DNA from 4 places in the Actinokineospora cianjurensis genome. Region 1 is predicted to be linked to each of the others. Evidence: riboswitches for the same ligand, from Rfam matches in the RefSeq annotation. Region 1 holds a riboswitch; each other region holds the start of a gene.
The links. A riboswitch is a leader RNA that binds a small molecule or an ion and turns the genes downstream of it on or off. The one in region 1 is predicted to bind cobalamin.
Positions count from the first base shown of each region.

Region 2: another riboswitch for cobalamin. It lies ahead of metE (5-methyltetrahydropteroyltriglutamate--homocysteine S-methyltransferase); the one in region 1 lies ahead of cobN (cobaltochelatase subunit CobN).
Region 3: another riboswitch for cobalamin. It lies ahead of CLV68_RS26695 (ribonucleoside-diphosphate reductase subunit alpha); the one in region 1 lies ahead of cobN (cobaltochelatase subunit CobN).
Region 4: another riboswitch for cobalamin. It lies ahead of CLV68_RS14975 (prenyltransferase/squalene oxidase repeat-containing protein); the one in region 1 lies ahead of cobN (cobaltochelatase subunit CobN).

Region 1 covers NZ_RCDD01000002.1:815,759-822,787, forward strand. Annotated here, with positions in the region: gene cobN (cobaltochelatase subunit CobN) at 1-2,982, opposite strand, end outside; cobalamin riboswitch at 3,031-3,172, opposite strand; gene CLV68_RS18225 (precorrin-3B synthase) at 3,213-4,496, shown strand; gene CLV68_RS18230 (precorrin-8X methylmutase) at 4,499-5,125, shown strand; gene cobJ (precorrin-3B C(17)-methyltransferase) at 5,122-6,639, shown strand; gene CLV68_RS18240 (DEAD/DEAH box helicase) at 7,023-7,029, opposite strand, start outside.
Region 2 covers NZ_RCDD01000002.1:48,342-55,370, reverse strand. Annotated here, with positions in the region: gene CLV68_RS14945 (hypothetical protein) at 1-2,742, opposite strand, end outside; gene metE (5-methyltetrahydropteroyltriglutamate--homocysteine S-methyltransferase) at 3,110-5,353, opposite strand; cobalamin riboswitch at 5,460-5,670, opposite strand; gene CLV68_RS14935 (LysR family transcriptional regulator) at 5,788-6,702, opposite strand; gene CLV68_RS14930 (RidA family protein) at 6,779-7,029, opposite strand, start outside.
Region 3 covers NZ_RCDD01000005.1:311,926-318,954, reverse strand. Annotated here, with positions in the region: gene CLV68_RS35790 (PadR family transcriptional regulator) at 1-234, opposite strand, end outside; gene CLV68_RS26700 (ribonucleotide-diphosphate reductase subunit beta) at 374-1,417, opposite strand; gene CLV68_RS26695 (ribonucleoside-diphosphate reductase subunit alpha) at 1,414-3,759, opposite strand; cobalamin riboswitch at 3,868-4,078, opposite strand; gene CLV68_RS34245 (hypothetical protein) at 4,283-6,220, opposite strand; gene CLV68_RS34240 (hypothetical protein) at 6,416-6,592, shown strand; gene CLV68_RS26685 (ATP-binding protein) at 6,804-7,029, opposite strand, start outside.
Region 4 covers NZ_RCDD01000002.1:55,971-62,999, reverse strand. Annotated here, with positions in the region: gene CLV68_RS14985 (helix-turn-helix domain-containing protein) at 1-88, opposite strand, end outside; gene CLV68_RS14980 (STAS domain-containing protein) at 127-462, opposite strand; gene CLV68_RS14975 (prenyltransferase/squalene oxidase repeat-containing protein) at 968-1,990, opposite strand; cobalamin riboswitch at 2,070-2,221, opposite strand; gene CLV68_RS14970 (ECF transporter S component family protein) at 2,217-3,098, opposite strand; gene CLV68_RS14965 (ABC transporter ATP-binding protein) at 3,095-4,699, opposite strand; gene CLV68_RS14960 (energy-coupling factor transporter transmembrane component T) at 4,696-5,802, opposite strand; gene CLV68_RS14955 (ABC transporter substrate-binding protein) at 5,802-6,749, opposite strand; gene CLV68_RS14950 (hypothetical protein) at 6,746-7,029, opposite strand, start outside.

The DNA.
Region 1 (7,029 bases):
GAAGCCGCCCCAGACGGCGTAGACCTCGGCTAGGTCGGAGTCGTCGCGCCAGTTGTGGCTGTCGATCAACGGGAGCAGGCCGGCGCCGTACGCGCCCGGCTTGGAGCCGAAGATGCGGGTGGTCGCGGTCCGGGCATCGGCGTCGGAATCGGCCTGAACGTGGGCTCGGACGTAATTGTCCTCATCGGACTCGTCGAGGTCGGCGACCAGGCGTACTGCGTCGTCGAGCATGTAGACCACGTGCGGGAAGGCGTCGCGGAAGAAGCCGGAGATGCGGACCGTCACGTCGACGCGCGGTCGACCCAGCTCGGCCAGCGGGATGGCCTCCAGCGAGCTGACCCGGCGCGACGCCTCGTCCCAGACCGGCCGAACTCCCAACAGTGCCAACACCTCGGCGATGTCGTCGCCGGAGGTGCGCATCGCCGAGGTCCCCCACACCGACAGCCCGACCGAGCGCGGCCACTCCCCCGTGTCCTTGCGGTACCGGGCGAGCAGCGACTCCGCCATCGCCGAACCCGTCTCCCACGCCAGCCGGGAGGGGATCGCCTTCGGGTCGACGGAGTAGAAGTTGCGCCCCGTCGGCAGCACGTTCACCAAGCCGCGCAACGGGGACCCGCTCGGCCCGGCGGGCACGTACCCGCCGTCCAGGGCGTGCAGGATGTTGTCCAGCTCGTCGGTCGTGCGGGCCAGGCGCGGCACGATCTCCTCGGCCGCGAAGCCCAGAACCGCCTCGACAGCGGGGTTCGGCTCCCCGAGAACGTCCACACAGACCTGTCGCGCGTCGGACCACCCCGCGTCCTCCATGGCCTGCACCAAGGACAGCCCGATCGCGTCGATCTCGTCGACCCGGGTGCGGCTCTCCGACCCGTCCTCCGCCAGCCCGAGCGCCTCGCGCAGGCCCGGCAGCGCGGCGGCCTGCCCACCCCACATCTGGCGGGCGCGCAGCATCGAGTTGACCAGGTTCACCCGCGCGGCGCCGACCGGGGCGTCGCCGAGGGTGTGCAGGCCGTCGCGGATCTGCACGTCCTTGATCTCGCACAGCCAGCCGTCGACGTGCAGCAGGAAGTCGTCGAACTCGACGTCGTGCGGGCGGTCGTCCAGGCCGAGGTCGTGGTCGAGCTTGGCGGCCTGGATCAGCGTCCAGATCTGCGCGCGGATGGCGGGCAGCTTCGCCGGGTCCATCGCGGCGATGTTGGAGTGCTCGTCGAGCAGCTGCTCCAGCCGGGCGATGTCGCCGTAGCTCTCGGCGCGGGCCATCGGCGGGACCAGGTGGTCGACCAGGGTGGCGTGCGCGCGCCGCTTGGCCTGCGTGCCCTCGCCCGGGTCGTTGACCAGGAACGGGTACACCAGCGGCAGATCACCCAGCGCGGCGTCCGGTCCGCACGACGCCGAGAGCCCGAGGTTCTTGCCGGGCAACCACTCCAGGTTGCCGTGCTTTCCCAAGTGGACCATCGCGTGCGCGCCGAAGGTGCTAGCGACCCAGCGGTACGCGGCGAGGTAGTGGTGGCTCGGCGGCAGGTCGGGGTCGTGGTAGATCGCGACCGGGTTCTCGCCGAAGCCCCGCGGCGGCTGGACCATCAGCACCAGGTTCCCGGCCCGCAGCGCGGCCAGGACGATCTCGCCACCGGGGTCGGCGGAGCGGTCGACGAACAGCTCGCCCGGCGCGGGACCCCAGTGCTGCTCCATCGAGGCGCGCAGGTCCTCGGGCAGGGTGTCGAAGTAGGCGCGGTACTCGGCGGCGGAGATGCGCACCGGGTTGCCGGTCAACTGCTTCTCGGTCAGCCAGTTCGGGTCCTGGCCGCCCGCCTCGATCAGCGCGTGGATGAGTGCGTCGCCGTCACCGTTGGCCACACCCGGCAGGGCGTCCTCGGGGCCGAGGTCGTAGCCCGCAGCGCGGAGTGCCTCCAGCAGGCGGATAGCGCTAACCGGCGAGTCGAGGCCGACAGCGTTACCGATGCGAGAGTGCTTCGTCGGGTACGCGGAGAGCATCAGCGCGATCTTGCGCTCGGCGGGCGGGGTGTGACGCAGCACGGCGTGCTTGACCGCGATACCCGCGACCCGGGCAGCCCTCTCGGGGTCCGGTACGTATACCGAGAGCCCGTCGCGGTCCTGCTCCTTGAACGAGAACGGCACAGTGATCAGACGGCCGTCGAACTCCGGTACCGCTACCTGCGTCGCAGTGTCCAACGGCGACAGGCCGTCGTCACTCTCCTCCCAGGTTGCCCGGTCAGAGGTCAGCGCTAGACCCTGCAGGATCGGGATGTCCAGGTCAGCGAGGGCGCCCACGTCCCAAGCGCCGTCGTCCCCACCAGCGCTAGCGGCGGCGGGCAGCGTCCCACCGGCAGCGAGCACGGTGACGATAAGAGCGTCGAGCGTGCCTAGAACGGACAGCAACTCCTGCGGCGCGGTACGCAACGACGCGCAGTAGACCGGTACCGCTACCGCTCCGGCGTCCTCGACAGCGTCAGCTAGGGCGGCGATGAACGCGGTGTTCCCGGCCAGGTGGTGCGCGCGGTAGTAGAGGACGCCAACGCGGGGCCCCTCGGTCCGGCGGGCCTCTCGCTCCAGGTGACCCCACGGCGCCAGGTCGACCGGCGCGGCGAACCCGGTGCCGGTGAGCAGGATCGTGTCGGACAGGAAGTGAACAAGCTCACGGAGGTTGTCCGGGCCGCCGAAGGCGAGGTAGCGGTGGGCCTCGGCGACGACCCCGCCGGGCACCGTGGACAGCTCCATCAGCTCCGCGTCCGGCGCCTGCTCACCACCCAGGACGACCACCGGCCGCGGCCCGGCGAGCAGCGAGTCCAGGCCCTCCTCCCACGCCCGGCGACCCCCCAGCAGCCGGACGACGACGATGTCGGCGCCGTCGAGCAGGCCGGGCAGGTCGTCGAGGTGCAGCCGGGCCGGGTTGGCCAGCCGGTACTCGGCGCCGCTGGCGCGCGCGGAGAGCAGATCGGTGTCCGAGGTCGACAAGAGCAGGATCATGAGGCCCTTCCTGGGGTCCTCGCCCCGGGTCGTGGGTGGCGACGGCCGGAGTGTCCTGGCTCCCGGATCAGCGCTCGCCCTGGCCTTCCGGCTGGTGCCGTGGCGTGTTCAGGGTCCGCTCCCCGGTGACAGGAACATTCCCGCCCACCACCCTCTGGCGGGACCGCGCCGGACTCCCACCGGCTTCCTCCATTGCCATCGCTGCTTCGCGCTCACCCTATATTCGGCAGGTGCCTTCCTCCCAGCGCCGAACGGGCGCCGACGCCTGCCCAGGTGCGCTCGACGTGCACCGCGCGGCCGACGGCGGACTGGCGCGGGTCCGGGTCCCGGGTGGGTGGCTGCGCGCCGACCAGCTGCACCGGCTGGCTGATCTGGCCGTCGACCTGGGTGACGGCGCCCTGGAGTTGACGTCGCGGGCGAACCTGCAGCTGCGCGGGCTGGCTGAGGGCGCCGAGGTGGAACTGGGCGCGGAACTGGCGGCGATCGGGCTGCTGCCGTCGCGGACCCACGAGAAAGTGCGCAACATCATGGCGTCCCCGCTGGGACCCGGTGACCTGGTGGCCGAGCTGGACGCGGCGGTGTGCGCGGAGAGTGACCTGGCCGCCCTGCCGGGCCGGTTCCTGTTCGCCCTGGACAGCGGCGCCGGTGACGTGGCGTGGTCGGGCGCGGACCTGGCGGCCCTCCCGGTCGGCGACCGGGTAGCCCTGCTGATCGGCGGCATCGACCACGGCGTGCGAGTGGCACCCGACCAGGTCGTCCCGGCTATGGTCGCCTGCGCGAAGGCGTTCTTGCAGGTCAGGGGCGAGCAGTGGCGGATCGTCGAACTGCCGGACCCGGGGGTCATCGCGGCCACGCTCAGTGACTATGTGGCCACGCTCGCGGACACTGCGGCCACGCTCGTTGACACTGCGGCCACGCTCAGTGACACAGCGGCCAGGCTCGTTGACACCGCGGCCACGCTCAGTGATTCTGCGGCCACGTCTGCCAACAGCCTGGGGCAGGCCGGTCCGCTGTCCGGACTTCGGGGGCCGGGCATCGCGGTCACGGCGGAGCGGGTGATGCCGGGCACACCACCCACCGGTGGGCCGATCGGGCCGGTCGTGTTCGCTGACGGCGGTCTTGGTGTCGGTGCGGCCGTGCCGTTGGGGCGGTTGACCGCGGACCAGGCGCGGGCGCTCGGCGATGTGGTCATCACCCCGTGGCGTGGGGTCGTGGTGCGCGGTGAACTGCCCGAGATCGGGTTGATCACCGACCCGACGGCCGCCGGGATCGGGGTGACGGCGTGCGCGGGTCGGCCGCACTGCCACAAGGCGCTGGCCGACGTGCGGGCCGCGGCGCTGGCTGTGTCGGTGCCGGGGCGGGCTGTGCACTGGGCGGGGTGCGCGCGTCGGTGCGGGCGACCGGCGGGAGACGTGCTCGACGTGGTGGCCACAACGGACGGCTACCTCGTTGACGGCCGGGCGATCCCCGGCGAGCGGGTGACTGAGGCGGTCGCCCAGGGAAGGCAGGACTAACGGTGACGGACTACATCAGGGACGGCGCGGAGATCTACCGCCGCTCGTTCGCGACCATCCGCAGTGAGGCCAACCTGGCCGGGCTGCCCGAGGATGTGGCGCGCGTCGTGGTGCGCATGATCCACGCCTGCGGCATGGTCGACCTGGTCGACGACGTCGCCTACTCCCCCGATGTGGTCGCCTCCGCTCGCGCCGCGCTGCTGGCGGGCGCGCCGGTGCTGTGTGACGCGCACATGGTGGCCTCCGGGATCACCCGCAAGCGCCTGCCCGCCGACAACGAGATCGTCTGCACGCTGACCGAGCCCGGAGTGCCTGAGCGGGCCGCGGAACTGGGGAACACGCGCAGCGCGGCGGCGTTGGAGCTGTGGCGGGACCGGCTGGCGGGGTCGGTGGTGGCCATCGGCAACGCGCCGACCGCGTTGTTCCACCTGCTCGACATGATCGACGCGGGCGCGGGTCGTCCGGCCGCGATCCTGGGGCTGCCCGTTGGGTTCATCGGCGCCGCGGAGTCGAAAGACGCTCTTGCCGCGCACGGCGGCGGTATCCCGTACCTGGTGGTTCGTGGTCGGCGCGGCGGTAGCGCCATGGCTGTTGCCGCTGTCAACGCGATCGCGAGTGAGGCAGAGTGACCGGCACCCTCTATGGCGTCGGGCTCGGTCCCGGCGACCCCGATCTAGTCACCGTCAAGGCGGCTCGACTGATTGGCGCGGCTGATGTGATCGCGTACCACAGTGCCCAGCACGGTAGGTCTATCGCGCGCGGGGTGGCTGAGCCGTACTTGCGTGAGGGGCAGATCGAGGAGCAGTTGGTCTACCCGCTGACGGTAGAGACAACGGACCACCCTGGCGGTTACGCGGGCGCGATGACCGAGTTCTACGAGCACGCGGCTGCGAGGTTGGCCGCGCACTTGGACGCCGGTCGGGACGTGGTTGTCCTAGCCGAGGGCGATCCGCTGTTCTATGGCTCTTACATGCACATGCACAAGCGGCTGAGTGACCGATATCCGACCGAGGTGGTTCCGGGCATCACGTCCGTTAGTGCTGCCGCGGCGGTCTTGGGTCGTCCGCTCGTGGAGGGCGAAGAGGTGCTGACGGTCCTACCGGGCACGTTGCCTGGAGAGGCGTTGGCGGAGCACCTGGCGCGGACCGATTCGGCGGCGGTGCTGAAGCTGGGGCGCACGTTCGGCAAGGTGCGGGACGCGTTCGAGCAGGCCGGGAAGCTGGACCGGGCGCTGTACGTGGAACGGGCGACGTGGTCGACGGGGCGCAGCCTTCCACTGTCCGAAGTGGATCCGTCGAGCGTGCCGTACTTCTCGTTGGCGCTGCTGCCGAGCCCGGTCAACGACGGTGTGAGCTCGGCGCGGCCCGCGGTCGAGGCGGCTCCAGTCCCGGGCGAGGTCGTCGTGGTGGGCACCGGCCCCGCTGGTCGGCCGTGGTTGACACCGGAAGCGCAGGAAGCTTTGTCCCTGGCCGATGATCTCGTCGGCTACAAGACCTATCTCGACCGCGTCCCGGTCAACCCGCGCCAACAACGGCACGCCTCGGACAACCAGGTGGAGGCCGAGCGCGCGGCGTTCGCGCTGGACCTGGCCAAACGCGGCCGCCGAGTCGTGGTCGTGTCGTCCGGCGACCCGGGGGTCTTCGCCATGGCCACCGCCGTGCTGGAGGTCGCCACCGACCCCCAGTGGGAGGGCGTCCCGGTCCGCGTCCTCCCCGGCCTGACCGCCGCCCAGGCCGTCGCCAGCCGCGTGGGCGCGCCCCTGGGCCACGACTTCTGCGTGATCTCCCTGTCCGACCGCCTCAAACCGTGGCAGGTCATCACCACCCGCCTCACCGCCGTGGCCCAGGCGGACCTGGTCATCGCCATCTACAACCCGGCCTCCAAGACCCGCACCTGGCAACTCGCCGAGGCCCGCGACCTCCTCCTCACCCACCGCTCCCCCAACACCCCGGTCGTCATCGGCCGCGACGTCGGCGGCCCAGAGGAGTCGATCCGCGTCGTCCGCCTCGCCGACCTGGATCCGACCACAGTGGACATGCGCTGCCTACTCCTGATCGGCTCCTCCCAAACCCGCCACATCGAGAAGCCCGACGGCACGCATGTCGTCTTCACCCCGCGCCACTACCCCACCCCACCGGCATAGCGACCACGCCGACTGTGGATTCGCCGACCACATCGACAATCAGACCACCACGAAGGCAATGGGCAAAGGCGACACTGCGGCCACCTAGTCCGCACACGCAAGTGGCGAGTAGGTCTTCACCCGCACCACAACTCGACGCCACCGGCATAGCGACCAACACGGCTGGATCCGCAGACCGCACCGACGATCGGGCCGCCGCGAAGGCGATGGGCAGAGGCCGATGCTCCAGTCACCTGGTCCGCGCACGAGCGGGGAGCGAGTGCTGCCACCGACTGGCCTCACTCCCTCGACAGTGGATGCCCAGCGCCTGCTGATCGACTCCTCCCCAACCCCCACAAGCCCGACGGCACCCACGTGGTCTACACCGCGCCACTACCCCGCCGTTACCGG
Region 2 (7,029 bases), 770 kb from region 1:
GTTCCGACGGGTGATCTGGCGAGAGCCGACAATGGCGGCGACGAGGAGCAGGGCGCCGATCCCGACCACCCACACGGCGGTCGTGTTCGCCACCCCCGCTGCCCGCGCGCGTTCCGCGGTGTCCGTCTTGACCGACGCGACCGTGGGCAGGCGCAGCACGGGGGCGATCGGCGCGGTGTCGAGGCCGACCCACGACGTCCCGGCGACGCCCTGGGCCACCGCGATGCTGGTGACCAGTTCGCTCTCGCCGTCGGGCAGCTTGGGCATCCCGCCGTCGGGGTGCAGCAGGCTGCCGAGGGTGGCGGCGGTCGACTTGACGTCCAGGCCCGCCGCCTGCCGTCCACTCGCGACGACCGCGCTCAGCACGGTGTCCGTGCCCGCGTTGCCGTCCAGGACGACGCCCTCCGGGGTGACCTTGGCGTTGAGCGCACCCGCGGCGGCGACGAGCCCGTCGAGCCGCTTGGTCGACCACCCGGTGGGGATCGCGGGCCCCTTCGCGCCCCCTGCCGGGGCGACGCTGCTCGACGACGGCTCGCTCGGTGTCGACTCAGGGCTCGTTGACTCTGGACTGGTGCTTGGCTCTGCACTGGTGGACTCAGTGCCGTTCGGCGTGCCTGCCTTGTGCGGAGCGGCATTCAGCGCGACGACCGCCTTCGCGGTGGCGGCCAGGTCACCGGAACCGCACCCCTGGATGCTGAGGTCGACCGGGAACGTGCCGTCCCGGCACTGGCGGCCGAGCAGGGCCCCGAGGGCCGCGGTGCCGTCGTTGTCGGCGATGGCGGCCAGGGTGACCCACACGTGCCGTTCGGTCGACTGCGAGGCGTCGCCCTGCGCACCGGTGTCGACGTAGGTCCCGTCCGGTTCGCGCAGGGCGTTGAGGCTGATCGCCAGGTCGCTGACGGTCTTGTCGACGTCGGCTGGTGCTCCGCCGTCGGCTTTCAGGAAGCGGCCGAGCAACTGGAGCTTCGCCAGCGGCTCGGCGTAGGCGGCGTCGGCTTTCTCGTAGGGCGCGCCGTGGGCGTATGCCTTGACCGAGTCGGCGTTCAGGAGGAACAGCGTCGCCTGCTGGACCGCGTCATCCTGGCCGCCCAGTGCGCGCAACCCGAACACGAGGTCCGCCGTGGCGTCATAGTCCACAAAGGACCTTCCGTCCTGGTTCACCTCGATGTGGTCGCCGTCGACGAGCCTGCCTGCCAGGAAGGCCGCGAGCTTGGCCGCGGGGGTGCTCGCCGGGGTCTCCACGGGTGGCGGGACAACCGGGATGACATCGGTCCGCGGCGCGGTAGCGGGCGGCGGGGCTTGGGCACCCGCACGCGAGCTGACGGGGCGCGGAGTCCTGGTGCGTGGGCGCTGGGCGGCGGTGACGGTCTCCGTCCTCGTCTCCGGCGCCACGGTGGTGGATGTCGTCTGCTCAGTCGTTGTCACATTGGGCGTCGTCACGTCGGGCGTGGTCGTCGGGGCAGGCGTGGTGGTCGACGTGGGCGTGGGCGTTGTGGACGGAGACGTGGGTTCCTCGCCCCCATCGGGGATGTTGCCCTTGGTGAGGTCGTAGAAGCCGACCTGGGAGAGCCCTAACGACGCCTGCGCGCTCGCCCGGATCCAGGTGGGCAAGTCGCTCCCGATCCCGTTGCGCCGAGCGCTGTCGTAGCCCGCAGGGGTGTAAGCGATGCCGCCGAGTTCGCCTGCGATGGGCGTGTCCTTGTCGGCGGCGGTGACCTGCGCGGACTTCAGGAACCGCACGCCCTTGGCCACCTCGGCGTCCGCCCCGCCCGCGTCGGCGAGGGCCTGGGTGATCAGCCCGGTGCTGTTGGCGTTCGGTGTCTCGGTGCCGACCCCGCCACTCCAGCCGCCGCTGCTCGCCTGGTTCTGCTTGAGCCAGGCGACGGCGCGCTCGATGGGGTCGTCGAGGTCGGGTGCGCCCGCGTGCCGGGCGGCGAGCAGGGCGGAGAGCGCGAGGCCGGTGGTGTCACCGTCCGGTGAGGACTGGTCGTACGGCTCGCCCTCGTCGCAGGTCGAGAACTTGTAGCCGTTGGGCAGCACGTCCTCGTCCTGCTCCGGGGTCTGCGCCGTCGGGATGACGCCGAAGAAGATGCGGAAGTAGCCGTCGGAGCACTGCTGGGTGAGCAGCCGGTCGATGGCGAGCTGGTCGTTCTCCCCCACGCCCGCCAGCCCGATGACGCCGAGGGACTGGCCGAACATGTTGGCCTCGTTGCTGACCATCTCCGACCACTCGGGATTCTTCGAGTAGTCGCTGATCCGGCCCTTGTGCGGCCCGGAGCGCGCGATCGACGCCTTCGTCTCGGCGACCATGTCGTAGCCACCGAAGTCGCGCGGGTTCCGTCCGGACACCTCGGCGGCGACCAGGGTCTTGGCCGTCTGTCCACCTCGGATGATCGCGTCGTAGCCCATGTCGGGCAGCAGACCGTCCCAGGTGAAGTAGTCGTTGGCGAACTTCTCGTCGTCGAGGTAGGTGACGATCGGCTCGACGAGGGCGCCGTTGCCCGAGGCGTACCCGGCCAGCAGGATGTCGATCATCAAGCCGTGGTCGGGGAGGCTGCCGCCGAGCGGGTTCTCGATCGTGCCGTCGGCGGCAAGTTGGCGGGCCAGCCAGTGGGAGTTGGACTTCGCGGCGGTCCGGTCGGCATCGGCCGCGGCGACGGTGGCCACACCAGCGGTGACCAGCGCGGCGACGGCCACGACAGCGGCAACTCGACGGAGGCCCTTGCTCAACGCCCCGGTCATCCATCCTCCTTGACGAGCACGGAGGGAGACCGACGCGGCAGCGCCCGATGTCACCTCTGCTCTCGCGACAGCGGTTCGACTGCTGGTTGCCCGCGCGGTGGTCCGACTCGCCACTGGTGTGGCCCACGGTTGCGCGACAGTGCCGGATTCCGACCGGCTTCCCCATCGCGGGCAACGACTATTCGGTTGTGACAGCCCGGGTGGAGCCGGGCGCGGGCAGCGTAACACCCGGATCGCGGGGCTCCACACCACCAAATGGTCTCCGCACCGGTGTGACGTGCGCACAACCGTTGGCACGGCTGCGAAAGTTCTTCGGCAATCCGGGCCCGCCGGGGCGGGGTCGCGTGGACCCCGCCCCGGCAAGGCGTCAGACCTGTGCGCGCACGCGAATAGCGGCCGAGACGAGATTGCGCAACGCGGGCTCGACCTCCGCGTAGCCGCGGGTCTTGAGGCCGCAGTCCGGGTTGGCCCACAACCTGGTGGCGGGCACCGCCTTCGTGGCCTCGGTCAGCAGACCGGCGACCTCGTCGGTGCCGGGCACCCGGGGCGAGTGGATGTCGTACACGCCCGGTCCGACCCCGCGCGCGTAGCCGATGGCGGCGAGGTCGGCGAGGATCTCCATCCGGGACCGGGCGGCCTCGATGGTGGTGACGTCCGCGTCGAGGCCGTCGATGGCGTGGATCACGTCGCCGAACTCCGAGTAGCACAGGTGGGTGTGCACCTGGGTCCACGGCGCCGCGCCGCCGGTGGCGAGCCGGAACGCGCCGACCGCCCAGTCCAGGTACGCCTTGCGGTCGCGTTCGCGCAGCGGCAGCGTCTCGCGCAGCGCGGGCTCGTCGACCTGGATGATCCCGATGCCCGCGGCCTCCAGGTCGGCGACCTCGTCGCGCAGCGCTAGCGCGACCTGGTCGGCGGTGTCGGCCAGCGGCTGGTCGGTGCGCACGAAGGACCAGGCGAGGATGGTCACCGGGCCGGTGAGCATGCCCTTGACCGGCTTCGGGGTCAGCGACTGCGCGTGCTCGGCCCAGCGGACGGTCATCGGCGCGGGCCGGGACAGGTCGCTGTGCAGGATCGGCGGGCGGACGCAGCGGGAGCCGTAGGACTGCACCCAGCCCAGTTCGGTGTGGGCGAACCCGTCGAGCCGCTCGGCGAAGTACTGCACCATGTCGTTGCGCTCGGGTTCGCCGTGCACGAGCACGTCGAGGCCGATCTCCTCCTGCAACCGGATGACCCGCTCGACCTCCTCGCGCATCCGCTGCTCGTAGCCCGCCTCGTCGATCGCGCCGGTGCGCAGGTCGGCCCGCGCCTGGCGCACCGCGCCGGTCTGCGGGAACGACCCGATGGTCGTGGTGGCCAGGGCGGGCAGCCGCAGCCGGGACTCCTGGGCGTCGGCCCGGTCGGGGTAGGGCACGCGGGTCCGGTGCTCGGGGGTGACCTCGGCCAGCCGCGCCCGGACGGCCTCGTCGCGCGTCGCCGTGCCCGCGGCGGTGTCGCTGAGCAGGTCGGCGGACTCCCCGCCGAGCAGGACGCGGCCGAGCCGGACCACCTCGTCGACCTTCTGCTTGGCGAACGCGAGCCGCGAGCGGACCTCGGGCGCCAGGTCGGTCTCGGCGTCGAGGTCGAGCGGGACGTGCAGCAGCGAGCACGAGGTGGACACGGCCAGCACGGCGCCGGTGTCGGCGATCCGGGCACCCAACTCGGCGGCGCGGTGCAGGTCGGTCCGCCACACGTTGCGGCCCTCGACCAGACCGGCGACGACGATCTTGTCGTGCAGCAGGGAGACCCGCTCGATCGCCTCGGGGGCCGCGACCAGGTCCAGCGAGACGGCCTCGACCGAGCTCTCGGCCAGCACGGGCAGCGCCTCGCCCCAGTCGCCGAAGTAGCCCGCGACCAGGATGTTCGGCCGGTCGGACAGGTTCGACAGCCGGTAGTAGGCATCCTGCAGGGCGGCCAGCTCGTCGGGGGTGCGGTCGGCGACGAAGGCGGGCTCGTCGAGCTGCACCCACTCCACGCCTGCCGCGCGCAGGGTCTCCAGCAGTTCGGCGTACTGCTCGACCAACCCGTCGAGCAAGCTCAGCGGCGCGAAGTCCGCGGGCGCGTCGGCGGACGGCTTGGCCAGCAGCAGGAAGGTCACCGGGCCCACCAGCACCGGCCGGGTCTTGATGCCCAGCGATGCCGCCTCGCGGTACTCGGCGACCGGCTTGTCCCCGGTCAGCGCGAACCGGGTGTCGGGGCCGACCTCGGGCACCAGGTAGTGGTAGTTCGTGTCGAACCACTTCGTCATCTCCAGCGGCGTCACCTCGTCGGTGCCGCGCGCCATCGCGAAGTAGGTGTCCAGCGCGTTCAGGCCCAGGTCACGGTGCCGCGCGGGGATGGCATCGAACAGCACGGCGGTGTCGAGGACCTGGTCGTAGTAGGAGAACGTGTTGCCCGGGACGCTGTCGAGCCCCGACAGCTCGCGCCACGCCTGCGCGCGGAGCCCGGCGGCCACGTCGTGCAGACCCGCCTCGTCCAGACGGCCGGACCAGTACCGCTCCACCGCCCGCTTGAGTTCACGCCTGCCGCCGATGCGCGGGTACCCCAGCACGGTCGACCCGATGGGAACGTTCACAGCTCTCTCCTCGTGAGCTCGGCGAACAGCCCAGGGCACGGGAGGACCACCATCGACCACAGCGGCGGCGGCCCACCCGAGAGGCCCCAGACCAGCGCGCGCCACAGCGACGCGCGCACCGAGGGCAGGTCTTCGGACTCGTGGGCACCACTCTCACGCCTACTGGCCGTCGCTTCCCAGGCTCGCGCCCAGTGCTCATCTGACGGCGGTCGTTCCCACTCACCGCTGCGGGGCAGTCCCGGATTCCCACCGGGTTCCCTGTTGCCTCGCCGGACGCGCTCCCGCGCACCCGGCGAACCATCGGCATCCCCGACCCTAGCCGACCCCCAGCCGCACCGGCACCGCCCAAACGCGCCATCCCACGCCCGGACGTGCCCCTGCGATGGGTGCGGGTCAGCGGCCAACCACCGGCAGGCGTCGACGGGACCCGACGCTCACCGCTCCTGTTCAAGCCTGGCGCAGGTCGCTTCCAGGACGCCGAGTGCGGCGGAGAGTGCTGGGCGGCGGCCGGTGGGGGTGCGCCAGACGCCGTAGATGCGGCGCAGGGGTGGGGCTTTGACGGTGAGGGCGCGGACCGTGGGGGGCAGGGTGCCGCGGCCCATCCGCGGTACCAGGGCCAGGCCCAGTCCGGCGCCCACCATCTCGATCTGGCTGGCGTACTCGCTGACGATGTGGGTGAACCGGTCCGGGTGCGGTGAGCGGCGGTAGGTGTTGAGCAGGAAGTCGTGCGCGACCGACCCGGGTTCGTAGAGCCAGGACTCGTCGGCCAGCTCGTCGAGTTCGACCGAGGCGCGGTCGGCCAGCGGGTGGGTGTGGTGGGCGAGCACGTCAGAGAAGTCGTTGCCCAGGTGCCTGGCCTGCAGGCCGTCGGGCAGCGCGAGCGGGATCGCCAGCCAGTCGTGCGCGACGCCGAGGTCGACCGTGCCCCTGGCGACCAGTTCGACCGCGCGGTGCGAGTCGGCCTCGATCAGCCGGGGTTCCAGCTCGGGCCAGGCCAGGCACAGCTCGCGCATCGCCGCCGGGATCACGCCGCGGGCCGCGGTCGGGAACGCGGCGATGCGCAGCGTGCCGGTGACCGTCTCGGTCTGCGCCTGCAACTCGGCGCTCATGCTCTCCAGCTCGATCACGATCCGGCTGGCCGACTCGGCCAGGATCCGCCCGGCCACGGTCAGCGTGGTGCGCCCGCCCTGCTGCTCGACCAGCGGCTGGTGCACGTCGCGGCCGAGCCGGGCGATCTGCTGGGAGATGGCCGACGGGGTGTAGCCGAGCGCGCTGGCCGCCGCCGTCATCGACCCGTGGGTGGCCAGGGCCTCGATCGCGCGCAGCCCCGCCAGGCTCACCGTCAGCACGCCCGCATCACCCCGTCTCGCCCCGGCCGGTCCAGCCATGGTGGCACACCCGGCACGGGACACAGTGGACCGACGATCACCCCGGCAGGTACAGCACCGCGTCCACCTCGACCAGCACCGACCGCAACCCGGCCACCACGGTGGTGCGCGCGGGCCTGGTCGCGCCGAAGTGCCTGGCGTACTCGGCGTCGAACTCGGCGAAGTCCTCGGTCCTGGTCAGGTACGCGGTCACCTTGACCACGTCGCCGAGCCCACCGCCCGCCGCCTCGGCGACCGCGGCCAGGTTGCGCAGCACCAGGTCGGTCTCGGCGGTGATGTCGCCCGGGG
Region 3 (7,029 bases), on a different contig from region 1:
GGGGTCGAGGCCGTAGTAGCGGCGGCGGGGCCTGCCTTCCTGGGCCGGGTCGATGTCCTCCCAGCGGCTGCGCAGCCAGCCGACCCGTTCGAGCCGGGCGAGCAGTGGGTGGATGGTGCCGCTGGGCAGTCCGGCGGCCGCGCAGATCTCGAGCCCGTACATCTCCTGGTCGGGGTTCTCCATCAGGGCGCGCAGCACCAACTGCGTCGGCAACGTCATGCGTGGGCCTGCCATACCCAGAACTCTACCTAGCCCCTATCTAGAGATGCACCATGGTGTCGCGAAGCCGCGAGCCGCTGGCCGGACCAGGCCGGACACGTACGATCGGAGCCGGGCTGGGTCCAGTGGAGGTGCCCAGCCCGGCGGGTGCAACCTAGAAGTCTTCGTCGAAGGAGACGGAGCCGGTTACTGCTACCTGGTAGGCGGAGACTCGGCGTTCGAAGAAGTTGGAGAGTTCTTGGACGTCTTGGAGTTCCATGAAGGCGAAGGGGTTGGGGGAACCGTAGATGGGGGGGATGCCCAGGACCTGGAGGCGGCGGTCGGCCACGTGTTCCAGGTAGGTGCGCATGTCGGCGACGGACATGCCTGCCACGCCGCGGACCAGCAGGTCTTCGGCGAACGCGGTCTCGGCGTCGACGGCTTCGCGGATCATCTGCTTGACCTGGTCGATCAGCTCGTCGTCGAACAGGTCGGGTTCCTCGCGGCGCACGGTGTCCACCACGTCGAAGGCGAAGGCCATGTGCATGGACTCGTCGCGGAAAACCCAGTTCGTGCCCGACGCGAGGCCGTTGAGCAGGCCGCGGGAGCGCAGGAAGTACACGTAGGCGAAGGCGCCGTAGAAGAACAGGCCCTCGATGCAGGCGGCGAAGCAGATGAGGTTGAGCAGGAAGCCGCGGCGGTCCGCCTTGGACTCCAGGCGGGTGAGGCCGGAGATGGAGTCGATCCACTTGTAGCAGAACTCGGCCTTGGCGCGGATCGACGGGATGTTGTCCACCGCCGCGAAAGCCGCGATCCGCTCGTCCTCGTCGGGCAGGTAGGTGTCGAGCAGCGTCAGGTAGAACTGGACGTGCACGGCCTCCTCGAACAGCTGCCGCGACAGGTAGAGCCGGGCCTCCGGCGCGTTGAGGTGCTCGTAGAGGTTGAGCACCAGGTTGTTGGCGACGATGGTGTCGCCGGTCGCGAAGAACGCCACCAGCCGGTTGACCAGGTGCCGCTCGGCAGGCGAGAGCTTGGCCAGGTCGGCGAGGTCGGAGTGCAGGTCGACCTCCTCGACGGTCCAGGTGTTCTTGATGGCGTCGCGGAAGCGGTCGTAGAACAGCGGGTAGCGCATGGGCCGCAGGGTCAGGTCCATGCCGGGGTCGAGCAGCGCGTGGCCGCGGGCGGTGCCCGCCAGGCCGGTGGTCTCAAGAGCCGTCACTGGCATGCCTCGCAGGACTCGGGGTTCTCCAGGGAGCAGGCGATGGCCTCGGCGTCGACCGGGGCGGCTGCCGCGGTCGGCACGGTCGCCTGCTGGATGCGCGTCGCCGGGCGGGAGCGCAGGTAGTACGTGGTCTTCAGCCCGGACTTCCAGGCGTAGAGGTACATCGAGGACAGCTTGCCGATGGTCGGCGACGCCACGAACAGGTTCAGCGACTGGCTCTGGTCGATGTACGGGCCGCGCGCGGCGGCCAGGTCGACCAGTGCCTTCTGCGGCAGCTCCCACGCGGTGCGGAACAGCTCGCGCACGTCGGCAGGCAGCTCGGTGAGCCCCTGCACGGACCCCTCATCGCGCTTGAGCCGCGACCGGACGTCGTCGGTCCACAGCCCGCGCGCCTTGAGCTCGCGCACGAGGTAGGAGTTGATCTGCAGGAACTCCCCGGAGAGGGTCTCGCGCTTGAACGTGTTCGACACCTGCGGCTCGATGCACTCGAAGCAGCCCGCGATGGAGGCGATGGTGGCGGTCGGCGCGACGGCGATCAGCAGCGAGTTGCGCAGGCCGTGCTCGGCGACGCGGGCCCGCACGGCGGTCCACCGCTCGGTCTGCGTCGGCGTGACGCCCCACAGGTCGGGCTGCAGGTCACCGCGGGCGGCGCGGGTCTGCGCGAACGACGGGTGCGCGCCCGACTCCTCGGCCAGCGTGGCAGACGACTCCAGCGCCGTCAGGTAGATCTCCTCGGCGACGCGGGTCGAGAGCTCCCGCGCCCTCGGGGAGTCGAACGGCAGGCCGAGCTTGAAGAAGACGTCCTGCAGGCCCATGACGCCGAGGCCGACCGGCCGCCAGCGCGGGTTGCTGCGGGCAGCCTGCTCGGTCGGGTAGTAGTTGATGTCGATCACACGGTCGAGGAACACCACGGCGGTGCGCACGGTCGCGCGCAGCCGCTCCCAGTCCATGCCGTCGGGAGAGTCGGCGAGCACGTGCGCGCCGAGGTTGACCGAGCCGAGGTTGCAGACCGCGGTCTCCTCGTCGCTGGTGATCTCGAGGATCTCGGTGCACAGGTTGGACAGGTGCACCACGTTGCCCGGCTCGGCGGTCTGGTTGCAGGTCCGGTTCGAGGTGTCCTTGAAGGTCATCCAGCCGTTGCCGGTCTGCGCCAGCGTGCGGATCATCTTGCCGTAGAGGTCGCGGGCCTTGACCGTGCGCACGGCCCGGCCCGCCTCCTCGGCGCCGCGGTAGGCGCGGTCGAAGTCCTCGCCCCACAGGTCGACCAGCTCGGGCAGCTCGTCCGGGTCGAACAGCGACCAGTCGGCGTCGGCCTCGACCCGGCGCATGAACTCGTCGGGGATCCAGTTGGCCAGGTTGAGGTTGTGCGTGCGCCTGGCGTCCTCGCCGGTGTTGTCGCGCAGCTCCAGGAACTCCTCGATGTCCGGGTGCCAGGTCTCGAGGTACACGCAGGCCGCGCCCTTGCGCCTACCGCCCTGGTTGACCGCCGACACCGACGCGTCCAGGGTGCGCAGCCACGGCACGATGCCGTTGGAGTGGCCGTTGGTGCCGCGGATCAGGGCGCCGCGGGAGCGGACCCGGGACCACTGCACGCCGATGCCGCCCGCGAACTTCGACAGCCTGGCGATCTGGGCGTAGCGCTCGTAGATCGACTCCAGCTCGTCGCGCGGGGAGTCGAGCAGGTAGCACGAGGACATCTGGGTGTGCTGGGTGCCGGAGTTGAACAGGGTCGGCGAGCTGGGCAGGTACGCCAGCGACGACATCAGCCGGTAGAACCCGATGGCCTCGGCGGCGGTCGTGGACAGGCCGCAGGCGACCCGCAGCAGCCAGTACTGCGGCATCTCGATCACGGTGCGCTGCTCGGGGTGTCGCAGCAGGTAGCGGTCGTAGACGGTGCGCAGGCCGAAGTACTCGAACCGCCGGTCGGCCGCGGGGTCGACGGCGCCGTCGAGCTCGGTGGCGTTGGCGGCGACGAACGCGGCGGTGGTATCACCGATCAGGCCCTGGTCGTGGCCGAGCGCGATGCTGTCGCTGAACGAGCCGACGCCCTGCCTGCGCACCTCCTTGCCGATGAACGCGGCGAGCAGCCCGGCAGCGAGCTTGGAGTACTCCGGCTCCTCGGCCACCAGCGCGGCGGCGGTCTGGATGGAGAGCTGGTCGAGCTCCTCGGTGCTCGCGCCGTCGTAGAGACCGCTGATCGTCCTGGTCGCCACCCGCAACGGGTCCACATCGGACAGTCCGGTGGCCTGGGCGCGCACCGCCCCGACGATCTTGTTGACGTCGACCGGTTCCAACGTCCCATCGCGCTTGCGCACGCGCATGGTGGTCGTGGCCGTCACAGGTCTCTCCTCGCTCACCGAGCGACCCCGGGCAGCGGAGACCGGGCGGGCGCGCGCGACCGCCACGTCCTCCCGCCCTCCCTCGGGGCCGCGGACACCCGCACGCGGACGCGTGCGGAAGCGCTGGCAGGTCTTCGGACTCGCGGGCACGCCTCATCGGCACCTACCGGCCGCCGCTTCCCAGACCTGTCGTGGCCCAGTGCTTCGTGACGGCTCTCGTTCCCACTCACCGCTGCGGGGCAGCCCCGGACTCACACCGGGTTCCCTCTTGCGACGACCGATCTGGATGATCGGCCGAACCAGCTAGAGGCACAATACATGGGTGCGCGCCCGGCCATCGCACCCCACATCTAGTGGGCGTGTCGCTCGGTTGGAGCAGTGCCCACAGGCACGGTCCGCTGTATCCCACCCGAGCCGATGGCCTGCTCGATGATCGAGACCGAGCCACTGGCGGGCCGAATCGGCAATCAGCCGAAGGCACTCGGTCAGCCGATCTGGATGATCGACTGGCGGGCTTGTCCGGCTAGTGGCTGCTGGGTTCGGGCTCGCGCTCGGAGGGTGGGGCAGGTAGCCGAGGGGCGACCGGGGGGATGGGGTCGGTGGCGGTGGCAGGAGCGGGTATCGGGGGTGGCGGGGGTGTGGGAGTCAGGGGGCGGAGGGTGGTGTAGTTGACCGTGGTGGGGGCGCCCGGGTGGATGGTGAGGGTGCCGGGGCCGATCTTGCCCTGGAAGGCGTTGCCCGCGTTGTCGATGGCGAAGATGAAGGGCGCGCCCTCGCCGGTGAAGTGGATTCCGCCGTCGGCTGAGGGGTTGGCGCGGAAGTTCCAGGTGTTGCCGCTGAGTTCGGTGAGGCGGGGGAACAGGACGCGAGTGGCGGCGGCGCGGTCGGCGGGGGGTGTGTCGAGGATGATCTGGCGGGCGGCTTCGAAGCGGGCGTTGTTGCTCTCGCCGGGGATCGGGACGGTGTGCGGGTCGACGGGGGCGCGGACGGGTTCGACGGGAGCTCGTTCGGCGAACAGCTTCTTGGCGCCGCCCGCGACCAGCAGGGCCAGGTTGACCACGCCCTGGGTGCCGCGTTCCCACCGTTCGAAGTCGCTCATCCCGGTCGGGGCGAAGGCGCGCTGGCCCACCGCGGCCTCCACGATGTACGGAATGCCGGTCAGGTCCGCGATGCCGAGACCCACCAAGCCAAGTCCGGCAAGGAATCCCGGTCCGTTGCCGCCGTGATCCGCCTTGTACTCCTGCCAACGCCCGTAGATCCCCAGACCGACGCCCACGACCAGTAGACCCGCGAGCACCGTCCACCCGACCGGCCCGGCCAGCAGCAACCCGACCCCGATGATGATCGTCGGAATCGAGAGGATCAGCCCGGACAGGATGCCGCCGAGCACGTCGCCGCACTTCTCGCGCAGCCAGTTCCGCATCCGGCCGACGATCTCCGCCAACCACCGCTGCACCGGCTGCGACCGAGCCTGCCCGGTCAACCGCTCGGCCTCACCCGCGAACCTGACCGCCCCCTGCGCCCCACGGGAACGCGCGTCGGACACCCACCCCCGCTGCGCCTCGACAGACCGGTCCACCGCCCCGGCATGACCATCCACAGTAGACCGGTGTCGAGCACCCAACGCGTCACCCGCCACAGCGGGCACCCGATCCAGCTCTGCCGTCATCGCGTCCCGCGTCTGCCCGGCCTGCCCGGCGAACGCCGCCGCACCCTGCCGCAGCGCCGCACCCGCCGCCTCCCCCACCCGACCGAACGCCCCAGCCGCCTGCTCCCCCACTCCCCCAACGGCCTCCTGGTGCCCGGAAGCGAGCTGCCCCGCCCCCTCGACCAGCCCACCCGCCGCGTCGTCAATCCCCTGCGACACCTGGTCCCCAGCGGCCCGAACCACACCGACCGGGTCCTCCACCGGCCGCGCCCGCCCCGCGACCAACCCGGCCAACGACCGCGCGTGATCGACCAACCCAGCCCCGAGCCGAGCCGCCGTGTCCCGCAACCGGCCACGGCTCTCCGCGCCCCACGCGGCCAGATCCCCCACTGCCGTCTGCCGCCCCGCACGCAAGGCCGCCACAAACCGCTGATGCCCCCGCGCGGCCGTCTCGACCGTCCGCGAACCCGTTGCCCGCAAAGCGGAAACCGCAGTGGCCGTCCCCTCCACCAACGCCCGGTCGGTCTGGTCAGCCGCGTCCCGCACCTGCGAGGCGGCGCTCTCCTTCGCCGGGTCGTACAGACTCGACTGTGCCGCGGCGACCCCCGCCCGGACCTGCCCCGCCGCCTCCCCGCCCGACCGCGCCAACTCGCCACCGGCCTTGTCCGCCACGGCTTGCCCGATGCGATCCTGCCCAGCGGCGATGTCCGGATCCCCCGCCGCGGCAGGCGGACGCGCGGCCGAGGCAGCGGGCGTCTCACGAACCGCGCGCTCAGCCTCCCGCTGTCCGGCCGCGCGGGACTCCTCCCCCATCACATCGATCCGAGCGTGCGCGGCCGTCACCCCGGCCCCCGCCCGAGCCCGGACCGTCGCACGGGTACCCGTGGAAGCAGCCTGGGCCGCGGCGGCCTGAGCAGACGACTGCGCGCTTACGTTGGCACGCAACGAACCCAGCGCTGCGACAGCCGTGGCCTCCTGGGTACTGACAGTCGCGGACAACCGGTCCTGATGAGCCCGGACCGCCTGGTCCACCCGCTCCCCGGCCCGCTCAGCCGACTCCCCGACGGCCAGCCGCTGCTCCTCGGCCACCCGCACGACCTCGCCCGGCACACCCGCGTCGGGCACCGGCACCGCGACGTCCGCAGGCGGCTCGACCTCGGTCCGCGCGGGAACGCCGAGCAGTGACGCCACCGCCGTGTTCCCGGCCGCCCGCTGCAACGCGAGCAGGCCAGATCCCCGCTGGTCCGCCCCCGGGGAAGGGGGCGGACCAGTAGAAGACACCTCGCGCCGCCGCCGCACCGCTCAACAACACCACGGCACGGCCCGCCCGGGCCATGGCCCCCGGTCCGCCCCTTCGGGCAACACCGACCGGCCACAAGGGACACCTAGCGACCGGTCACACCTTCATCCCGTGCTCGATCGCCTCGATGATCCGCGGCCGCAGCTGCGCGACGCTGACGATCGCGTCCACCGAGCCGACCTCGACCGCGCGCTGGATGCTGTGCACCCGGTCGAACTCGGCGGCGACCTCGCTGAGCTTCTCCGCGCGCACGGAGGCGCGCACCTCGGCGAGGCTGGTGTTGAGCGCGGCCCGCTCGGCGCCCTCGGCGGCGGCCACCCGC
Region 4 (7,029 bases), 760 kb from region 1:
TCGGCGACCGAAGAAGCCGCAGGTAGACGGCCCCTTCGACCCGCCCGAGCCCGATCGGCTCCAGGAACCCGACGTCGAACGTGTCCATCACGGCAGTGTAGGCGAATGGCCACCTCTGGCCCATGGCTAGCCGTCAGCCTGCCTCAGGGTGTGCACGACCGGCAACGACCCGAGCAGCCCGGTGATCTCCAACGTCCGCTGGACGGTGCTGCGCGCCGCGATGACGAACGTGATCGCCACCCCGTCCCGCTGCGCGTGGTCGTACGCCTCGATCAACGCGGTCATCCCCACCGACCCCAGGAACCGCACCCCCGTGAGATCCACGACCAACCGCTCCGCCCGCGCCGCCGCGGTAGCCAGCGCCACCCGGAAATCCGGCGCCGTGGCCATGTCGATCTCACCGACCGCACTCAACACGACGTGGGTGCCTTGGTCCTCGATCCTGGCACTGAACAACTCCACACGAACCCCCGATGGCTGGCCACGCTACGCAGGCTGTGTGCTCAACCCACCGGTCGGACAAAGACTACCCAACACCCGGCGGCTCCCGAATACCGAGACGCCTCACACACGAGCAGAACAGGCCCCGACCTGACTGACCAGTCTCGCCTGCTGCTCGACGATCGCCCGCTGTCGGTGGATCCGAAGGCGTGTTCCGCAGCAGAAGGCGAGGGCGGTGAACGGGCATCTGACCCAGGTCGGGTCACGAAGGCCGGCTGACGCGAAGGCGTCGTGGCTGAACACGCCACCGCCAAGGCTTGTCCGGGTCGATCGGATGGTTCAGTGGCGAGCACTCAGACATGGTCGCCGGTGTCCTCCGGTGCCTGCGCTGAACGAACTCGCGATAGGAGCAACCGTCAGCCTTGACGCAGGCTCCACCGTTCAGGCCGACGACGCCTAGGAATCGCGATGCCTGGTTCCGCTCCGGGAGTCGGGCGGAACCAGGCATCGGGGAGCGAGTGTGCTATCAGCAGGCGAGGGTGGGTGCGCCGTTCGTGGAGCCTGTCGAGGTCAGGGTGGCGAAGGGGGCGCCGCGCAGGGCGAGGGTGGCTTGGGCGGTCGCTCGGGTGACGGTGCTGGGGTTGAGGCCGGTGGAGTCGTAGGCGATGGCGCCGCGGTCGGGGACGGGGGCGGTGCAGTTTGCCTGGAGGGAGAGGACGTACTGGCGGGACTTGAGGGCGGCGGGGAGGCGGCCGCCCGCGCGGAACGCCTGGCCTGCGAGGCCGGTGGTGTTGGTGTTGGGGGTGCCGGAGCCGTCGCCGTAGGCGAGGCCGCCGTTGGCTTGCTGCTTGGACTTGAGCCAGGTCAGGCCCTGCTGGGCGGCGGCGGTGCGGCCGGTGGCGAGCAGCGCCTGGACGACGACGGCGGTGGCGTCGGTGTCGCTGGCGCAGGTGGGGGCGCCGAAGACGATCGGGAAGCCGCCGTCGGGGCACTGGGTGCCTGCGGTGAAGTTCACGGCCGAGACGGGGGCGCCTGCCGCGGTGCGGTCGAGGGCGATCACGGCGAGGGACTGGGTGAACGCGTTGCTGTAGTCGCCGTAGATCGACTGGTCGGAGAACCGGCCGGACGGGGTGAGCAGCGAGTTCAGCCGGGTGATGAGGTTGACGCCGCCGAAGCTGGTGGGGTTGCCGCCGCGGACCTGCACCGCGAGCGCGGTCTTCGCGGTGGCGCCCGCGTATGCCTCGGTGCCGTCGCCGATGTAGCCCGACAGCACGGTGGGCTGCGCGAGCCAGGTCAGCGCCGCGGCACCGTAGTCGTTGGCGGTGCCCGAGGAGGCGAACGCGAACACGGCGTCGATCGTCAGACCCGCGTCGGGGTAGCTGGTGCCGCCGAAGTCGGTCTCCAGGTGGTCGCCGTTGACGAACTGGCGGGCGAGCCAGCCGGACGCGGCGTCGGCGCGGTTGTGGGTGGTGGTTGCCTGCGCGGTGGGCGCGGCGACCACCGCACCGGCGGCACAAGCGAGGGCGAGCACGGCGGAACGGAGTCTCATGTGGACCTTTCCGGGCAGCGCGGACCGGAACAGGCGCCACCGGCGCCGGTTCCCCGGACCGCGAACCACGACGGGTGAGGGAGTTCTGACGCTCGGGACGGGTAGTCGGACTCGCCACCTGTGCGGTGGCTCACCGTTGCGGGTCAGTGCCGGATTCCCACCGGACTTCCCCCGCCGCCGAGCGCTGTTCGGTTGTGCGGTCAGTCTCGCAGTCCCACCGCCACGGTCAATCGGCCATCCGGTGGCGTCGCTCACCCTCCGGCAGGAACGGCGTGCCGAAAGTCGGCGCCACACCGTAAGAAGCCTTGCGCGCGGCCCGCCGCAACGTCGCCAGGACCGCCGGGCCGACGACGAGGATCGCGACCGTGTTGGTGATCGCCCGCCCGGTGTCCCAGCCCGCCGTGGAGGTCAGGAGGGTGAACACCGCGAACCGGTGCAGGTTCTCCCACACGGGATCGCCTGGTACGTAGGAGATGTGGCCGTCGTGGTACGGCACCTCGGCGCCGGTGATGAACGGCCAGAACCACAGGTTCATCAGGAACCCGAACACGTAGGCGACCACGATTCCGTACCCGACGAGCATCGCGATCTCGGCCTTGCCGGTGACCCTGCGCGGCAACAACCCCGCGCCCATCCCGATCCACGCCGAGCACAGCATCTGGAACGGCAACCACGGCCCCACCCCAGCGGTGAGCAACGCGGAGGCGAACAGCGACGTACACCCGAGCACGAACCCGAACCCGGCGCCGAAAACCCGCCCCGAGAGCACCAGCATGAAGAACACCGTCTCGATGCCCGCCGTCCCCGCGCCGAGCGGGCGCAGTGCCGCGTTGATCGCGGACAGCACCCCCAGCATGGCCAGCGCCTTGGAGTCCATCCCGCCCTCGGACAGCTCCGCCAGCACGACCACGATCAGCACCGGCAGGATCCCGATGAAGAGGAACGGCGCGTCGGGCCCGTGCTGCATGCTCTGCGGCTCGACCCGCACCAGCAGCGGCCACACGAACATCATCAACCCGGCGAGCGACGCCAAGCCCAGCACCAGCGCCGACCGCGGCCCGACCCGCACAACCTGGTCGGAACGCCCCCACTGCCGGATGGCGGTCATCGGAGCACCTGCGGCAACGCCGCGGCGACCTCGGACACCGTCAACCAGCCGTGGCCGAGGATCTTCGCGACCTGGGTGGCGAAGGCGGGCGAGCCGGTGAGCACCTCGGCTGTCGAGCCGTCGGACACGATCTCCCCCTCGGCCATCACGATCACGCGGTGCGCCACGGTGGCGACGAACTCGACGTCATGCGTGGCGATGGTGACCGCGTGCCCCTCAGCGGCCAGCGAGGTCACGATCCGCGCAAGAGAAGCCTTCGCGGTGTAGTCCAGACCGCGCGTCGGTTCGTCCAGCAGCATGACCCGTGGCGCCGCCGACAGCTGCACCGCGAGCACCAAGGCCAACCGTTGGCCCTCGGACAAGTCGCGGGGATGCCGATCAGCGGCGATCCCCGGGGCGAGCCGCGACAGCAGGGCCTGGCAGGAGCCCGCTTCAGCACCGGCTTCCAGGTCAGCCGCGGCGCATTCATCAGCCACGGTCTCCAGGTACAGCAGATCACTCGCGGTCTGGGGCACAAGCCCGACCAGCTTGCGAGCCCGAGCGCTCGGCAACGCCTTCGGGTCCGAGCCGTCCACATGAACCGCGCCGCCCTGCCTGGGGCCAGAGCCCTGCAAGGCCCATAGCAGCGACGACTTGCCCGATCCGTTGCGGCCCATGATGGCCAGGACCTCCCCCGCGCGCAGATCGAGGTCCACACCCCGCACGGCCACGGTCTGTCCATATCGGACCACGACACCGGTGCTGCTCAGCAACGGTTCGCCGACCACCACCGAGCCCTGGGCAGGAGTCTCGGGCAGGCGCGACCGCAGCGAACCGGCCTGCTTGCGCGCGTCCCGTACCGTCATCGGCAGCGGATCCCAGCCCGCCAGTCGCCCGAGCTCCACGATCGGCGGGGCGACCGGCGTCTCCCGCAGCACCTCGGCGGGCGTGCCGTCCCGCACAGTGCCATCCCCAGGGATGTAGAGCATCCGGTCGGCGAACGGGATGACCCGCTCCATCCGGTGCTCGGCAAGCACAACCGTCGTACCGAGGTCGTGCACAAGCCGCGACAGGGTGGCCAGCACGTCTTCTGCCGCCGTCGGGTCCAACGCCGAGGTGGGCTCATCCAGCACCAACACCCTGGGGTGCATGGTCAGCACCGAGCCGATCGCCACCCGCTGCTGCTGACCACCCGACAACGTTCGCAACGCCCGCCGCCGGAGCTCGGCGATGCCAAGCAGGTCGAGCGTCTCCTCGACCCGGCGACGCATCACCGGCGGCGTGACCCCCAACTGCTCCATGCCGTAGGCCAACTCCTCCTCGACCGTGTCGGTCACGAACCCGGCCAACGGGTCCTGACCGACCATGCCGACGAGGTGGGCGAACTCACGCGGCGGCCCCGACCGCGTGGACACACCCGCCACCGACACCGCCCCCTCGAGGTGACCGCCGGTGAAGTGCGGGACGAGTCCGTTGATGGTCCCCAGCAGCGTCGACTTGCCCGCCCCGGTCTGCCCGGCCAGCAGCACCAGCTCGCTCTCCCCGATCGACAGGGTGATGTCGAACAGCACCGGCTCGGGTTGGCCGTGGTACCAGAAGGAGACACCGTCCAGGTCGATCACGCGGGGATACCCTCCAGCTCGGGCCGCGGCAGCGGGCTCAGGAAGGCGGGTGCCAGTCCCAGTAGGACGCCACCGAGCGGCAACCAGGACAGCATCGGCCACGACAACGTCACCAGCGACGGGTTCAGGTTCGTCGGGTCGACGCTCGACGTGGCGAACAGGGCGACGGCGACCCCGATACCGCTGGCCGCCACGACGACCTCCGCTAGCTGCCAACGCTCCGGCCGGTACCGGCTGCGCTTGACCCTCGCCCCCGCCGTCCGGAACCCGATCAACGCGACAACAACACCGCTGAACAACACAGGAGCGGCGAGGTAGCGCGGCGTCGAACCGTCCAAAGTGGCGTAAACACCGACGCACACCCCGATGAGCCCCACGATCATCAACGTCCCGGTGACCAGCCGGGTCCGTGCCGCCACCACACCCGCCCGACCGTATCCGCGGGAGTCCATCGACGCGGCCAACCGCAGCGACCGGTCCAAGGCGTCAGCCAGCACCGGGATGGCCACCGCCCGGAGCGCCTGGAACCGCTTGCCGCCGTGACCACCGCGCAACTTCCTGGCCTGCCGAACCCGCACCACGCTCTCGGCCAACTGCGGGAACACCGACATCGCCACGATCACCGCCGTTCCGACCTCGTACAACGCGGGCGGCATGGCCTTCAGCAGCCGCTTCGGGTTCGCCAACGCGTTCGCCGCGCCGAGGCAGATCACCATGGTGGCCAACCTGAGCCCGTCGTAGAGCCCACCCAGCACCGACTCCGCCGAGACGTCACCGAGCAGGCGGATCCCCGCCGCCCACGCGGGCAACGGGATCTCCGGCAACCGCAGGATGATCGTCGACCCCTCGGCGCCGCCGAACACGATCCGGAACAGCACCCGGAAGGTCACGATGAACGCGCCGAGGTAGAGGTACATCCGGAACGCCATGGCCCACGGCGCGTCGGTCCGCCGCGCCACCACGACGTAGCTCGCGACGGCCAGGATCGTCAGCAGCAGCCACGGGTTCGTGGTGCGGCCGGCCGCCACCGCCAGGCCGAGCGCCCACAGCCACCACGCACCGGGGTGCAGGTCGCGGGGCAGGAAGTAGTTGGCACCGGCCACTAGCTCTCCCTGGCGCGTCGGCGCCGCCTGGCCGTGAACACCGTCGCACCCGCCAGGAGCACCACGGCACCCGCCGCGACCCAGGGCGCGTAGTCGCTGGAGCCGGATTGGTCCTTGATGAGCTGGTTGACGTCCGCCGCGCCCTCGCCGCCGGTGAAGGCCACGTTCTGCGCGGGATCCGGTTTGGCGGACGACGGTCGCGGCTTGGGCGGCGGCAACACCCGCTCGCTCGACACCGGCGCCTCAGTCGGGGCGGGAGCCTGCTCCGGAGTACCTGGGGCAGGCTTTGGAGTGGTCGCCGGGCTTTCCGCGCGGGGCCGCTCCCCCGCCGGTGGCGCGGGCTGCTGGCGCTCGTTCGGGTCGTTGGTGTTCGGCTTGACCTCCTCGGGCGCGTTGCACAGCCGCCCTTCCGTGCCAGGGCGAACAGGTGCGACGCGGGGAACCGGGTTGGAGTCGGCGGTCGCGTTGAGCGAGTACGACCAGCCCTCGAACCCGCCGGGGATGAACTGCCGGTTCTTCACGCCCCACTGGCTGTAGGTCCACGAGCAGTTGTTGCCCGCGTGCCAATAGGACCAATAGCCGCCCGCCGGCGGGGTGTCGAGGCACAGCTCGCGGTACTTCTCGCGCCCGTTCACCGGCACGACCTCCACAGCGGACGGACGGTTCTCCACCCGGCAGATGAACGCCTCGCCCCACCGCTGCACCCCGGCAACCTGGAAACCCGCGCCCTTCAAAGCATCCAGGCCGGTCCCCGCAGTCGCCCCCGGGAAGCAGCGGACGATGGTGGTGCCGCCGAGCTGCTGGAAGTCCACCACGACGGTGACACCCGTGTCGCCGCTGCAGAAGCCCGGGCGGCCCTTGCTGTGGTCGATGGCGGACGCGGGCGTGGCGGTCGCCAGAACGGCGACCGCCACGGCCGAGAGTGCTTTCGCTAGCCTGCGGGTCATTGCACCGTCAGGGTCGCGGTGGAGTAGACCGACCCGCCGGTTCCGGTCGCCTGGACCGTGTACACGTAGGTGCCCTTCGCGGTCGGCGTGATCGACTGGGTGCCACCGGGGTTGGCGAGCGAGCCGGTCCAGGTGCCGCCGCCGGAGCCGGGCGCGGTGGAGAACGCGGTCACACCCGTGGCGTTGGTGGAGGTCCAGGTCAGCGAGGTGCTCTGGCCGAGGGTGATCTTGCGGTCCAGATCGTCGACGGACAGGCTGACCGTCGGGTTGCTCGCGCTGA